Regions from separate parts of the Streptomyces sp. NPDC006450 genome, predicted to be linked through region 2. Evidence: riboswitches for the same ligand, from Rfam matches in the RefSeq annotation. Region 2 holds a riboswitch; each other region holds the start of a gene.

Region 1 (4,639 bases), on a different contig from region 2:
GGTGGCGTGGCTGAACGAGCGGCGTGCGGGAACGCCCGTGTACGTCCGGCCCACCATCCCGCTGTTGCGCGTGACGGTGCGCGGCGCCGAGACCGTGGGACCGCCTTCCGGCTCGCGACCCTGCTGACGCGCCTGCCCGACCTGGAACTGGCCGTGCCTCCCGAGGAACTGCGCTGGCGCGGCGGGCTCATCATGCGGGGCCTGCGGACGCTTCCGGTCCGCTTCACGGCCGAATCAAAACCCCAAAACACCTGAAACCACCCTGACCGGAGGTCAGTTCACCGCCCCAACTTGTGACTGGCGTTCGAAGGCCGCTAGGTTCTGCCGTTACCCCGCCGTTATGCGAAAGGTGCAGCCTCATGCGTTCCGGGAACGGCCGCCACAGACGCCCCCGACAAGTGCCCGCACTTGTCGTCACCGCCGGAGTCACCGGCACAGCACTCGCCCTGCCCCTGCTCGCCGCCACCGGAGCGAGCGCCGCGGAGACCTCCACATGGGACAGGGTCGCCGAGTGCGAGAGCGGTGGCACGTGGAGTGCCAACTTCGGCGGTGGAGCCTACGGCGGACTGCAGTTCAGTCAGGAGCAGTGGAAGAGCGCCGGCGGGCTCGACTTCGCCGAGCGCGCCGACCTCGCCAGCCGCTCCCAGCAGATCGCCGTGGCCGAACGGGTCCTGGCTTCCCAGGGCCCCCAGGCGTGGCCGCTGTGCGGGGTGCAGGCCGGCCTGACGCAGGACGCGCCCGCCGCCGCGGTGGACCCGGGCCTGCCCAGCGGTTCCGGATCCGTCGCCCCCGCCCCGTCCCGCCCGGACGACTCCGTGCCCGGCACCGGATCGGGCAAGCGGTCCACGGACTTCGGCGCCCCGACGCAGCAGGGCCCGAGCTCGTCGGCCTCGGTGCTGCCCGACTATCCGATCGGCGTGCCGGGCGAACTGCCCGTCATGCCGGAGCCGGACCTCCAGACACCGCCTCCCGGCCTCCCGGGCGACCCGACGCCTCCGACGAGCCCGGCGGACCCCACGACTCCCACGCCGCCGTCCGCGGTCCCGACGCTGCCGGACGACCCCACCCTGCCGGTGGACCCGACGGCTCCGGTGACCCCGTCCGACCCGGGGAACCCGGCGAACCCGACGAACCCGGGCAATTCGGCGAACCCGGCAGATCCCCTCAACCCGGTTGATCCCACGGCCCCGACGACTCCGGCCGCACCCGGCGGATCCGCCTCCCCGGCCGCTCCGGCGACCCCCGGTGCGACCGAGGGCGGCGGCAAGCACCGCGGCCAGGCCGCCGTCGAGACGCCCGTCGCGTCTGACGCCGCGTCGGACCCGACGTACACCGTGAAGGAGGGCGACAGCCTGATCACGATCGCGGACGCTACCGGAGTAAAGGGCGGCTGGAAGGGCCTCTACGAGGCCAACGAGCAGGTCATCGGCGGGGACGCGGACCTGATCAAGCCCGGCCAGAATCTGGATCTAACGCACGAATAGGGACACTTGAGGCGCCCGGAACCAGCTGATTGTCCGTTTTCTGTAAGTGAGACATGTGTCTCTTCAGGTCAACTGGCGTGTCCGGCCCGACGGGTTCCGCAAACCCCGCCCTCACCTGCGCAAACACCCTTCCGGGGAGTGCAAGTAGGGGCGGGTTCCCCCCGATGTCGCTCGTTGAACATCGGGGGGAGACCTGTCTACCTTCTGAATCGCTCGCCACCGCGGGCTCCTTCGACCGCATCGCCGAATCCTGCCGGCGGACGGAGGGAACACTCGTCGCGTCAAGCGCCGAAGGCAGGAGCGGGGGAACCAAGGTAGGCGCCGGTAGCGGCCGTTGAGAGACGGTCACATCAGCCGGCTAGGGGTTAAGCCAAGCGCTAGGTCGCTCGGCCGGGCACTCACTCGCCCGAACCCGACAGCTCACCTCGTAGGCGTCGGTGAGGAGAACTCCATGCTGCTTTCGGGCAAGGGCAAGCACCGTCGCGGCTCCAAGGCCGTCCGCATCGTCACGCTCGCCGGCGTCGCCGGTGTCGCCGTCGCGGCTCCGCTGATGGCCGCGGGCACCGCTTCGGCCGCGACCGCTTCCGAGTGGGACCGCGTCGCCTCGTGCGAGTCCGGCGGCAACTGGTCCATCAACACGGGCAACGGCTACTACGGCGGCCTGCAGTTCTCGTCCTCCACGTGGGCCGCGTACGGCGGCAAGACGTACGCCGCGCAGGCCAACCAGGCCTCCAAGTCGCAGCAGATAGCCATCGCCGAGAAGGTCCTCAAGGGCCAGGGCAAGGGCGCCTGGCCGCACTGCGGCGTGGGCCTGTCGAACTCCTCCTACACCGGCGGCTCGGCGCAGACTCCCGCCAAGCCGAAGACGCAGCCGAAGCCCGCGCAGAAGCAGGAGAAGAAGGCCGAGTCGAAGAAGGAGACCAAGCGCGCCGAGGCTCCGACCACCCGCTCCGAGCGCCCGGCCGCGAAGCCCGAGGCCCCCAAGACGGGCAACGGCTCCTACGAGGTCAAGTCCGGCGACACGCTGGGTGCGATCGCCGACGCGAACAGCGTGTCCGGTGGCTGGGAGAAGCTCTACGAGCTCAACAAGGACATCGTCACGGACGCCGACCTGATCTTCCCGGGCCAGAAGCTGAAGCTCAGCTGAAACCTGTGAGGTCGGGCGCGGCCGCTTTCGCGACGCGCAGTAGTTCCACGCAGTAGCTCCACCACGTCATCCCACCGCCCGGCGCGCAACCCCCTTCGCGCCGGGCGGTGCTGTGTGCGGGTGCGTCCGGCCTGACGGAGCCTCCGAAATGGCCGCCGAGCAAGAGCCCTATGTCCTGTAAGAGGGGCATTCAGGCCCTTTTTCGTCCCAGGACCCGGGCGGTCGGGCGGTCGAGTGCCCCGAGGCGGTTAGGCTCTAGGCGGCAAGGCCATCCCACGGCCTGACATGCCACCGCACACCCAGCGTCACATCCCAGAAGGAGATGCTCGTGCCGTCCATCGACGTCGTCGTAGCCCGGGAAATCCTGGACTCCCGAGGCAACCCCACGGTCGAGGTCGAGGTGGGCCTCGACGATGGCAGCACCGGCCGTGCTGCAGTCCCGTCCGGCGCCTCCACCGGAGCGTTCGAAGCCGTTGAGCTCCGTGACGGTGACCCCAACCGTTACATGGGCAAGGGCGTAGAGAAGGCCGTCCTCGCCGTCATCGAGCAGATCGGCCCGGAGCTCGTCGGCTACGACGCCACCGAGCAGCGCCTGATCGACCAGGCGATGATCGACCTGGACGCCACCGAGAACAAGGGCTCCCTCGGAGCCAACGCCATCCTCGGTGTCTCCCTCGCCGTCGCGCACGCCGCGTCCGAGGCCTCGGACCTGCCGCTCTTCCGCTACCTCGGCGGCCCGAACGCGCACCTGCTGCCCGTTCCGATGATGAACATCCTGAACGGTGGGTCGCACGCCGACTCCAACGTCGACATCCAGGAGTTCATGATCGCCCCGATCGGCGCGGAGTCCTTCTCCGAGGCCCTCCGCTGGGGTGCCGAGGTCTACCACACCCTCAAGAAGGTCCTGCACACCAAGGGCCTCTCCACCGGTCTGGGCGACGAGGGCGGCTTCGCGCCGAACCTGGAGTCCAACCGCGCCGCGCTCGACCTCATCGTCGAGGCCATTAAGCAGGCCGGCTACGTCCCGGGCACCCAGATCGCGCTCGCGCTCGACGTCGCCGCGTCCGAGTTCTACAAGGACGGCAACTACGAGTTCGAGGGCAAGTCCCGCTCGGCCGCCGAGATGACCGACTACTACGCCGAGCTCGTCGAGGCGTACCCGCTCGTCTCCATCGAGGACCCGCTGTTCGAGGACGACTGGTCGGGCTGGAAGACCCTCACCGACCGCCTGGGCTCCAAGGTCCAGATCGTCGGCGACGACCTCTTCGTCACCAACCCCGAGCGTCTCGCCCGCGGCATCGAAGAGGGCTCGGCGAACGCCCTGCTCGTCAAGGTGAACCAGATCGGTTCGCTGACCGAGACCCTGGACGCCGTCGAGATGGCCCAGCGCAACGGTTTCAAGTGCATGATGTCGCACCGCTCCGGTGAGACCGAGGACGTCACCATCGCCGACCTCGCCGTCGCCGTGAACTGCGGCCAGATCAAGACCGGCGCCCCGGCCCGCTCGGACCGCGTCGCCAAGTACAACCAGCTGCTGCGCATCGAGGAGATCCTCGACGACGCCGCGGTGTACGCGGGCCGCAGCGCGTTCCCGCGCTTCAAGGGCTGATCAGTCCCTTTCGGGCGCAAGCCTCCCTACGTCCCCGCACTCGGTCCCGTACCGTGTGCGGGGACGTAGTGCGTCGTGCGCATATAGGGGAGGCGGATCAATGGCCGGGAACCGGGACCGGTTCGCCACGTTCTCGACCGCGACCAGGCTCAAGCAGCTGGGCGAGCGGACCGCGGCGCACGTGTACCGCTCGCAGTCCCGCAGGCAGGTCCGCCGCAGCCGGCTCACCGGCCGGGCCGCCCTGCTCGTCCTCGTCCTCTGTACCCTGGTCGTCGCCCTCGCGTATCCGATGCGCCAGTACGTGTCCCAGCGCTCGGAGATCGCGAAGCAGCAGAAGGACGCCGTCGCCGCACGGGACCGACTGGAACGGCTGCGCGACGAGAAGGCCCGCTGGCAGGA
Region 2 (4,639 bases):
GGTTCGAGGTCGAGGGTGAGGTGGACGGAGCCGTCTTCGAAGCTGCGCTTCTGCTGGTAGCCGGCGTCGGTGAACACCTTGATCATCTTGCTGTTGGCGGGCAGCACCTCGGCCGCGAAGCGGCGGATCCCGCGCTCGCGGGCGACCGCACCGATGTGTTCGAGCAGGGCGGAGGCGACTCCGCGTCCCTGGTGGGCGTCCTGGACGAGGAAGGCGACCTCGGCCTCATCGGAGGGCCCGGTGGCCGAGCGGCCGTCGGCGCCGATCCGGTCGTAGCGGACGGTGGCGATGAACTCGCCGCCGATCGTCGCGGCCAGGCCGACCCGGTCCACGTAGTCGTGGTGCGTGAAGCGGTGCACGTCGCGGTCGGAGAGCCGGGGGTAGGGAGCGAAGAACCGGTAGTACTTGGACTCGTCCGAGACCTGCTCGTAGAAGCTGACCAGCCGGCCCGCGTCATCGGTGGTGATGGGCCGGATCCGGGCCGTTCCGCCGTCCCGAAGGACGACGTCGGCTTCCCAGTGATCCGGGTACGAGGGGTCGGACTCGGTCGTCATGGGGTCACCTTAAGGCTCGAACGGTCCGATTGGCCTGGGCGCGGCGCATCGGGCAAGCTGGCTCGAATCAGGGCAAGCTGGGGTAGGTCGATTGGCGGGAAACTCGGGCCGAAGGTCGGTTCGACCATTCCGGACGCCGTGAGAGACTGGTCTAGACAACCGTAAGAACCTGAAGGGCATCACCATGGCAGAGCGCCGCGTCAACGTCGGCTGGGCCGAGGGCCTGCACGCTCGTCCCGCCTCGATCTTCGTCCGCGCGACGACCGCTTCCGGCGTCCCGGTGACCATCGCGAAGCTGGGCGGCGACCCCGTCAACGCCGCCTCCATGCTGGCGGTTCTGGGCCTGGGCGCCCAGGGTGGCGAGGAGATCGTCCTCTCGTCCGACGCCGACGGCGCCGAGGTCGCGCTGGACCGCCTCGCGAAGCTGGTCGCCGAGGGGCTCGAGGAGCTCCCCGAGACCGTCTGACCCTTCGGGTTCGACCCGCAGGACTTGCACGGCGAAGCCGTTGCCCCCGACCGCCGAGGTCGGGGGCAACGGCTTCACTGCTTTCCGTGCGGAATCCGGCCGGCCCGTGGCCCGTCGGCCCGGCGGCTCTTCGGTACCTCGGCCCGCCGACGCTTCGACCCGTCGCCTCGTCGACCGCCCGTCTTCGACTCCGGCAGAAATGCGCACACCGCAATTCCGGTACGCTCGATTCCGGCGGATCGAATTCCGATGGAATGGCACGCGGGGCACGGGCGTCGATTACCCGGCCCGGATATCCCACCTTTGTATACGGCGTTTGTTAATGCGGAACGCTCGCCGTGTTTACGGCAGGTTGCAAAGTCCTCACGCGCATCCGGTGCGCCCCCGCCGCCCGGTCCACGTGCACCGCCGTCAGCGCCCGGGCCCGCTCGGCGTCGCCCCGGGCCACCGCGTCCACGATCGCGCCGTGCTCCGCCCAGGACTCCACGGGCCGCACCGGGGCCTCCACCACGTACATCCAGGCCACCTTGTGGCGCATCTGGGTGAGCAGGGCGATCAGCCCGGGGCTGCCCGAGGCCTGGGAGAGCGTCTCGTGGAACCAGCCGCCCAGGGAGCGCAGATCCTCCCCCTGCCCCCTCCTGGCCCGCTCCTGGCCCAGCCTGACCAGGCCGCGCAGCACCTTGAGGTGGGCCTCGCTGCGCCGCCGGGCCGCCCGGGCGGCCGCGAGGGGCTCCAGGAGCATCCGCAGCTCCAGGAGATCGGCCGCCTCCTGTTCCGTCGGCTCGGCCACACAGGCGCCCGCGTGCCGCCGGGTGGTCACGAACCCCTCGGACTCCAGCGTGCGCAGCGCCTCGCGCACCGGGACGCGCGAGACTCCGTACCGGCGGGCCAGCACCTCCTCGGTCAGCCGGCCGCCGGGCCCGAACACTCCGGAGACGATGTCGTCGCGGATCGCTGTGCATACCGTGTGCGCGGGAATACGCAAGACCGGACCTCCGCCTTTTTCGTATGACTGTGCGCGTTGCGACTCTATTGCAACACACGATAATTTCCGAGGACGGCCGGAAATACGAAACATTCACAGAACTCAGAGCGCGAGGCGAGAAGCACGAAGCGGGAAGCACGAAGGCCCCGGCTCGAAGAGAGCCGGGGCCTTCGCGGAAGTCGTGCGCTGGGGCAGTGGGTCAGAGGGTGACGCCGTGCGAGCGCAGGTACGCGACCGGGTTGATGTCCGAGCCGTAGTCGGCGCCGGTGCGGGCCTCGAAGTGCAGGTGCGCGCCGCTGGAGTTGCCCGTGTTGCCCGACAGGCCGATCTGCTGGCCCGGGGTGACCTGCTGGCCGACCCTGACGCCCACCGAGTAAAGGTGGCCGTACTGCGTGTACGTGCCGTCGGCGTGCTTGATGACGACGTTGTTGCCGTATGCGCCGCCCCAGCCCGCCTCGACCACGGTGCCCAGGCCGACCGCGCGCACAGAGGTGCCGGAGTCCGCGTGGAAGTCGATGCCGGTGTGGCTGCCGGAGGACCACATGGCGCCGCCCGCGTGGTACTGCGTGCTGACGTAGGAGCCGTCGATCGGGGACACGAAGGTGTTGAGGCGCTTGCGCTCCTCTTCGCGCGCGGCGCGCTCGGCGGCCTCGCGCTCGGCCTTGGCCTGGGCTTCGGCCTTCGCCTTGGCCTCGGCGGCCCGCTGCCTGGCGTCGGCCTCGGCCTGCGCCTTGGCGGCGGCGGCCTCGGCGGCGCGCTGCTGGGACTGGGCCTGGGCCTCGACGTCACCGGCGAGCTCGTCGGCCACCACGATGGTGTTGAGGGCGCCGGTGTCCTCGATCGAGGGGGACTGGTCCGCGGCGAACGCGGGACCGGCCAGGGAGCCGACGACACCAGTGGTGGCGAGGGCGGCTATGCCGGCATAACCGGCGGTCCTGCGGCTCAGACGACTGGAACCACGGTGCTTGCCGGCGGCACGACTGCCAAACGCCATGAAGGGTTTGATCCTTTCCTTCCCTCTCGCCTACCGGGTTAGCTGACGGGTTCGGAGCAGGAAGGTCTCCTACGGGCCCCCTCTTGCGAGGCGGTCCGATTCACCCCAGGGACACATGTGGGTCCCCGGCTCCCCAGGCTCGCGCCTGACGGGGACTCGGCGATTGCTGTCCGGTGCCGCGGATGCGGCGGTGACAACTGACGAACAGCACGGCCGACGCTAGGCGGATCATCAGTCAATCGCCAAACAGACTCGCCCTTTTGTTGCGTACGCCACACCACATACAAGCAACCACACCACCAAAGAGGACAGAAAACCCAAAAGGGACTCCAGCGGACAAGCCGCCGGAGTCCCCTACCGGATCCCGTTGTGCGGCGGGTCAGTTGTCGACCCGCCGGCAGTCAACGGACGGTCAGTTGGTGACCACGCTCACTTCACCGATCCCGAGGGCCCGCACCGGCTCCTCGATCTGCGAGGCGTCGCCGACCAGGATCGTGACCAGGCGGTCCACCGGGAAGGCGTTCACGACCGCCGAAGTGGCCTCCACCGTCCCGGTTTCGGCGAGCCGCGCGTACAACTGCGCCTGGTAGTCGTCCGGGAGCTCCTGCTCCACCTGGTCGGCGAGCGTGCCCGCGACGGAGGCCGCCGTCTCGAACTTCAGCGGGGCGACGCCCACCAAGTTCTGCACGGCCACGTCCCGTTCGGCGTCGGTCAGGCCGCCCGCCGCGAGGGTGCGCAGCACCGTCCACAGGTCTTCCAGGGCCGGGCCGGTGTTCGGGGTGTCCACCGAGCCGCTGATGGCGAGCATCGAGGCGCCCTTGCCGTCGGCGGTGGAGCGCAGCACCTGGCCGAAGGCGCGCACGCCGTAGGTGTACCCCTTCTCCTCGCGCAGCACCTTGTCCAGCCGGGAGGTGAGCGTGCCGCCCAGGCAGTACGTGCCGAGCACCTGGGGCGCCCAGACCCGGTCGTGCCGGTCGGCGCCGATGCGGCCGATCAGCAACTGCGTCTGCACCGCGCCGGGCCGGTCGACGATGACCACGCGGCCCGTGTCGTCGGCGGTGATCGGCGGGACCGGGCGCGGGGCGGTGGTGTCACCGGTCCACGCGCCCAGGGTGTCGGCCAGGACGGCGTCCAGGTCGATGCCGGTCAGGTCTCCGACGACCACCGCGGTGGCGGTCGCGGGGCGCACGTGGGCCTCGTAGAAGGCGCGTACGGCCACGGAGTCGATGCGGGCGACCGTCTCCTCGGTTCCCTGGCGCGGGCGGGACATCCGCAGGGAGGCCGGGAAGAGCTCCTTCGAGAGCTGCTTGGCGGCGCGGCGCTGCGGGTTGGCGCTCTCGTGCGGGATCTCGTCGAGCCGGTTGCGCACCAGGCGGTCCACCTCGGCGTCGGAGAAGGCCGGCGAGCGCAGGGCCTCGGCGACCAGGCCCAGCGCCTTGTGCAGGCGGGAGGCCGGGACCTCCAGGGAGACCCGCAGGCCGGGGTGGTCGGCGTGCGCGTCGAGGGTGGCGCCGCAGCGCTCCAGCTCGGCGGCGAACTCCTCGGCGGAGTGCTTGTCGGTGCCCTCGGACAGGGCCCGGACCATGATCGTGGCCACGCCGTCGAGGCCCTCGGGCTCCGCGTCGAGCGGGGCGGCGAGG
Region 3 (4,639 bases), on a different contig from region 2:
CCAGCGCCCGCAACGCCTGGCGCACCCTGGCCCGCTGGACCAGGGAGAACTGCGCCACGTCCGCCACCGTCGCCGGCCCGAACCCCTCCAGGTAGCGCAGGACCAGCGTCCGCAGGGACTCCTCCGCCGCCTCCGGGTCCGCCGGCACCGTGCGCGGCCGGCGCAGGGGCGCGACGTACGACGGACGCTCCCCGAACGACCACGGCGCGGCGGTGGGCGCGTGCAGCAGCGGCGCGTACTGCCGCAGCCCCCACCACGCTCCGGGCCGCGGCGCCGCTCCCAGCCGGTGCCCGAGCCAGGCCTCGCACTCCGCCGTCGTACGGGGCCGGTCGGCGAAGTCCAGCAGCTCCGGCGCGAGGACGTCGGCGTCCGCGGCCGTCAGCCCGGAGTCGGTGAAGCGGGTCCCGAGCCGGGCGGCCCGCACGGAGGGCTGCACGGCCTCCCGGAAGGACGGGTAGTCCTCCGCGTGCACGGCGTGCAGCGTCAGCCGCATCAGCGTCGACTTGACGACCTCGCGCCCCGCGAAGGCGGCGTCGAGGTCTGCCGGGTCGAGGCCGGAGAGCCGGTTCCACAGCGCGAGGTACGGCGAGGCCGCGTGCTGCGCCTGGAGCGCGACCACCCGGCGCACCGCATCACCGACGTCCATCGCCTCGCGCCGCAGCAGCAACTGCCGCGCCAGCGTGGAGCGGTTGAGCTCCCCTGCGCTGATCTTCATGCCACGACCGTCCCGTCCCCTGTCGGAACGGGCAGCCTAACCGGCACCTCCGACAGCACCTCGGATTCAGATGCTGACGCCCTTCGACCGGAGGTAGGCCAGCGGGTCGATGTCCGAGCCGTACGAGGGCCCGGTGCGGATCTCGAAGTGCAGGTGCGGGCCGGTCGAGTTGCCCGTGGAACCGGAGAGGCCGATGGTCTGGCCGCCGGTGACGCTCTGGCCGGAGGAGACGGACAGCTGGGAGAGGTGCGCGTACTGGCTGTACTTGCCGTCGGCGTGCCGGATGACGACCTCGTTGCCGTACGCGCCGCTCCAGCCGGCGGAGACCACGGTGCCGGCGCCGACCGCCCTCACGGTGGTGCCGGTGCTCGCGGAGAAGTCGACACCGGTGTGGTAGCCGCTGGACCACATGGAGCCGGCGGTCTTGTAGGCGGTGGACGGGCTGCTGCTGACGGGGGCGACGAAGCCGGACGAAGCGGAGCCGCCCTGCTGCTGGGCGGGAGCCTTGGGGGCGGGCGCCGCGGCTTCGACGGAGGAATCCGACGAATCGCCAGAATCGCCAGAATCCGAAGAACCGGAATAAGTGGAGGAAGGAGAGGAAACGGACTTCTTGGCCGGCTTCGGCTTCGGCTTCGGCTTAGCGGCCGGCGCGGACTCGGCCGCCGCGGCCGGAGCCGAACCCTTCGCGCCGAGCGTGAGCTTGAGGCCCGGGTGGATCAGCGACGGGTCGACGCCGACGGCCTCGCGGTTGTCCGCGTAGAGCTGCTCCCAGCCACCACTGAGGTGCTGGCGCTCGGCGATCTTGGAGAGGTAGTCGCCCGGCACCACGGTGTAGACGGTGGGGGCGCCCTGCGCGGCGGCGGGCGCAGCCCGGAGGGCCGACGGAACCTGCGCGGCCACGGCCTGCGGAGCCTGGACCGGAGCCGCGGCGGGTGCGGCGGCCGGGACACCCGCGGCGTGGGCGCCGGTGGCGCCGAGCAGCGGGAGCGCAAGGGCCGCGCCACCGGTGCCCGCGACGGCGAACCCGCGGGATATCGAGCGGGACTTGGGACGGCGGTGCTTACCCGTTCCGGACATGTCGAATTCCTCTCCGACGCCTGCGAGGTGAGCTGTCGGGTTCGGACTGGAGATGTCCGGCCGCCTCTGTGCCGGTGAACAGCACACGTACGGCTTCACCCCGAGCTGTCCCGTTGTAAAGATCTCGACCGGAGATCGGGAACAGCGGCTTACCTGGTTCCCCCGCTCCTGCCACGCGCGTGAATAGTCGGGTGCGGTTTCCGGTCGGCGGCAGGATTAGGCGGTCCGTCCGGATCGATCGCGAACGTAATCGAGTCCTACCGGGCGGAACAAGTCATGAATTCCCCAACAGAATCTTGAAGATGACGGGCCGCCGGAATTCCGGTCACCCTCCGTCCATTCCCCACCTTCAACAACCGCCCCAGCAAGGGAATTCGCCATTCGTGATCAGCCACTCACCGTCACCGTATGATCTGGCTCACGGGGGCGTGTCCGATCTCGCCTCTCGCTATGGCAAGTTGGCCGCAAGTAGCGTAATTCGGACACCACCCACGACGACGACACGGAGGAGCCCGGTGATCCAGCCGATACCCCAGAGCCCCCACAGCCATCCGGTACCGCCGGAGCCCGTCATGACCGGAGTGCGCAACTTCCGCGACGTGGGCGGCTTGCCGACCACGGACGATCGAAGGGTCAAGTCGGGACGACTGTTTCGAAGCGGACATCTGGCGCATGCCACCGAAAGCGACGCGCAGTTCCTCGGGTCGCTCGGGCTGCACACCGTCTTCGACTTCCGCAACGGCGCCGACCACGCGCTGGAGGGGGCGGACGTGGAGCTGCCCGGGGTGCTCAACGTCAACATTCCGCTGTCGGATCCGGCCGACGGCAGCGAGTTCTGGAAGATGGTCCGCGACGGGGACCTGGCACAGCTCCGGGAGATCCTGGGCGAGGGCAAGGCCGCCGCGCGGATGTCCCGTTCGTACCGGACGATGATCCGGACCCGCACCGCCGAGCACAGCCGGGTGGTGCACGCGCTCGCCGAGGACAGCGTCCCGGCCCTCATGCACTGCGCCGCCGGGAAGGACCGGGCCGGCCTGTCGATCGCCGTCACCCTGCTCGCGCTGGGCGTCGAGCGGGAGGCGATCCTCGCGGACTACCTGGAGTCGAACGCCCCGCACAACCGCTACCGGGTCCGCCGGGGCAGCGACTCTCCCGAGGCCCGCGCCCCCGAGGTGATGGAGCTGCTCGCCCCGCTCTTCGACGCGCGCGCCCCGTATCTGGCCACGGCCTTCGATGCCATCGACGAGGAGTGGGGCGGCGTGGAGCGCTACCTCGCCGAGGGCCTCGGACTCGCGCCCGAGACCCTCGACAGGCTCCGCGACCGGCTGCTGGACTGACGCCCCACGAAGCGGGCCGTCGCCCGCCGGGCCGACCGGGCGGTCGGCACGGCGGCAGACCCGGAGACCGCCTCAGCGGTTGGCGACGGCCTGCTTCACCAGGGTCCGGCCGAAGTCCCACATCAGCGCGCCGCCGCCGTGGGCCTCGTCCATGACCGCGCGGAAGGCGCCGACGAAACGGTCGACGTCCGCCTCGTCCACGATCAGCGGCGGGATCAGCTTGATCACTTCCAGGTGGTCGCCGGAGACCTGCGTGAGGATCCGGTGCTTCTGCAGCAGCGGTACCACGACCATCTGCGCGAACAGCCCCTTGCGCGCCGCCTGGAGCATGCTCCAGCGGCTCCGCAGCCCCAGCGAGGACGGCCGGCCGAACTCGATGCCGATCATCAGCCCGCGTCCCCGTACCTCGTGGAGCAGTTCGTACGTGTCCACGAGCGCGGCGAGCCGCCCGCGCAGCAGGTCACCCATCGCGCGGGCGTTCGCCACCACCTGCTCGTCCTCCATGACGGAGAGGACGGCGAGTCCGGCCGCCATCGCCTGCGCGTTGGAGCCGAAGCTGGCGGAGTGGACGAGCACCCGGTCCATGGAGGAGTAGACCTTCTTGAAGATCCAGTCCTTCCCCAGGGTCGCGCCGACGGGCACGTAGCCGCCGGAAAGGGCCTTGGCCACGCACACCAGGTCCGGTTCGACTCCGGCCTCATGCTGGTAGGCGTAGAAGTCGCCGGTCCGCCCGAGGCCGGTCTGCACCTCGTCCGCGATCAGCAGCGCCCCCCGCCGGTGCAGCAGCTCCTGTGCGGCGAGCAGGAACCCGGGCGGGGCGGCGAGCACCCCCTTGCCCTGGATCGGCTCCACGACGAAGGCCGCCACGTCCCCCTTCTTCAGCTCCCGCTCCAGCGCGGCCAGGTCCCCGAGGGCGATCTTGGTGTCGGGCAGCAGCGGTGCGAAGCCGTCGCGGAAGCCGGCCTCGCCGTTGACCGAGAGCGAGCCCGTGGTGAGCCCGTGGAAGGCGTGGTCGCAGTAGAGGACCCTGGGCCGCCCGGTGGCGTACCGGGCGAACTTCAGGGCGGTCTCCACCGCCTCCGTGCCGCTGTTGCCGAAGAAGACCCGGTCCAGGTGCGGGCTGTGGGAGAGCAGCTTCTCGGCCAGCAGTCCGGGCAGCGGCTGGCAGTCGAAGCGGGTCAGGTCGGCGAGCTGGGCGTCCAGCACGTCGTGCAGGGCCTGCCTGACCACCGGGTGGTGGCGCCCCAGGCCCATCACCCCGAAGCCGGCCAGCATGTCGAGGTAGTCGTTGCCCTCGGCATCCCAGAAGTGGGCTCCCTCGGCCCGCTCGTAGACCTTGTCGAAGCCGATGGTCTGGAGCATCCGGGGCAGCTGGTGGTTGAGGTGACGGGCGTGCAGTGCGTACCGCTCGCCGCCCCGCTCGGCGAGCAGGGCGGCGAGGTCGAAGCCGGTCATGCCGACTTGTCCCGGTTCCCGCCCACGGTCTCGCGGGCCGCCCGCAGCGACTCCT

What was found. Region 2 has a riboswitch for cyclic di-AMP ahead of ABZY57_RS18755 (M23 family metallopeptidase). Riboswitches for the same ligand answer to the same signal wherever they lie in the genome.
Positions count from the first base shown of each region.
Region 1: it holds a riboswitch for cyclic di-AMP, as region 2 does, so the genes downstream of both, ABZY57_RS18295 (transglycosylase family protein) here and ABZY57_RS18755 (M23 family metallopeptidase) in region 2, are expected to answer to the same signal.
Region 3: it holds a riboswitch for cyclic di-AMP, as region 2 does, so the genes downstream of both, ABZY57_RS18215 (LysM peptidoglycan-binding domain-containing M23 family metallopeptidase) here and ABZY57_RS18755 (M23 family metallopeptidase) in region 2, are expected to answer to the same signal.

Region 1 covers NZ_JBEXPT010000055.1:7,448-12,086, forward strand. The annotation lists gene ABZY57_RS18280 (recombinase family protein) at 1-127, shown strand, start outside; partial or broken gene ABZY57_RS18285 (cytochrome P450) at 112-255, shown strand; gene ABZY57_RS18290 (transglycosylase family protein) at 399-1,484, shown strand; cyclic di-AMP (ydaO/yuaA leader) riboswitch at 1,761-1,933, shown strand; gene ABZY57_RS18295 (transglycosylase family protein) at 1,936-2,631, shown strand; gene eno (phosphopyruvate hydratase) at 2,954-4,240, shown strand; gene ABZY57_RS18305 (septum formation initiator family protein) at 4,341-4,639, shown strand, end outside.
Region 2 covers NZ_JBEXPT010000057.1:33,960-38,598, reverse strand. The annotation lists partial or broken gene ABZY57_RS18770 (GNAT family N-acetyltransferase) at 1-554, opposite strand, end outside; gene ABZY57_RS18765 (HPr family phosphocarrier protein) at 739-1,020, shown strand; gene ABZY57_RS18760 (GntR family transcriptional regulator) at 1,340-2,005, opposite strand; gene ABZY57_RS18755 (M23 family metallopeptidase) at 2,205-2,999, opposite strand; cyclic di-AMP (ydaO/yuaA leader) riboswitch at 3,012-3,171, opposite strand; gene ABZY57_RS18750 (pitrilysin family protein) at 3,412-4,639, opposite strand, start outside.
Region 3 covers NZ_JBEXPT010000054.1:29,160-33,798, reverse strand. The annotation lists gene ABZY57_RS18220 (winged helix DNA-binding domain-containing protein) at 1-715, opposite strand, end outside; gene ABZY57_RS18215 (LysM peptidoglycan-binding domain-containing M23 family metallopeptidase) at 782-1,792, opposite strand; cyclic di-AMP (ydaO/yuaA leader) riboswitch at 1,797-1,992, opposite strand; gene ABZY57_RS18210 (tyrosine-protein phosphatase) at 2,365-3,129, shown strand; gene ABZY57_RS18205 (aspartate aminotransferase family protein) at 3,202-4,584, opposite strand; gene hpnH (adenosyl-hopene transferase HpnH) at 4,581-4,639, opposite strand, start outside.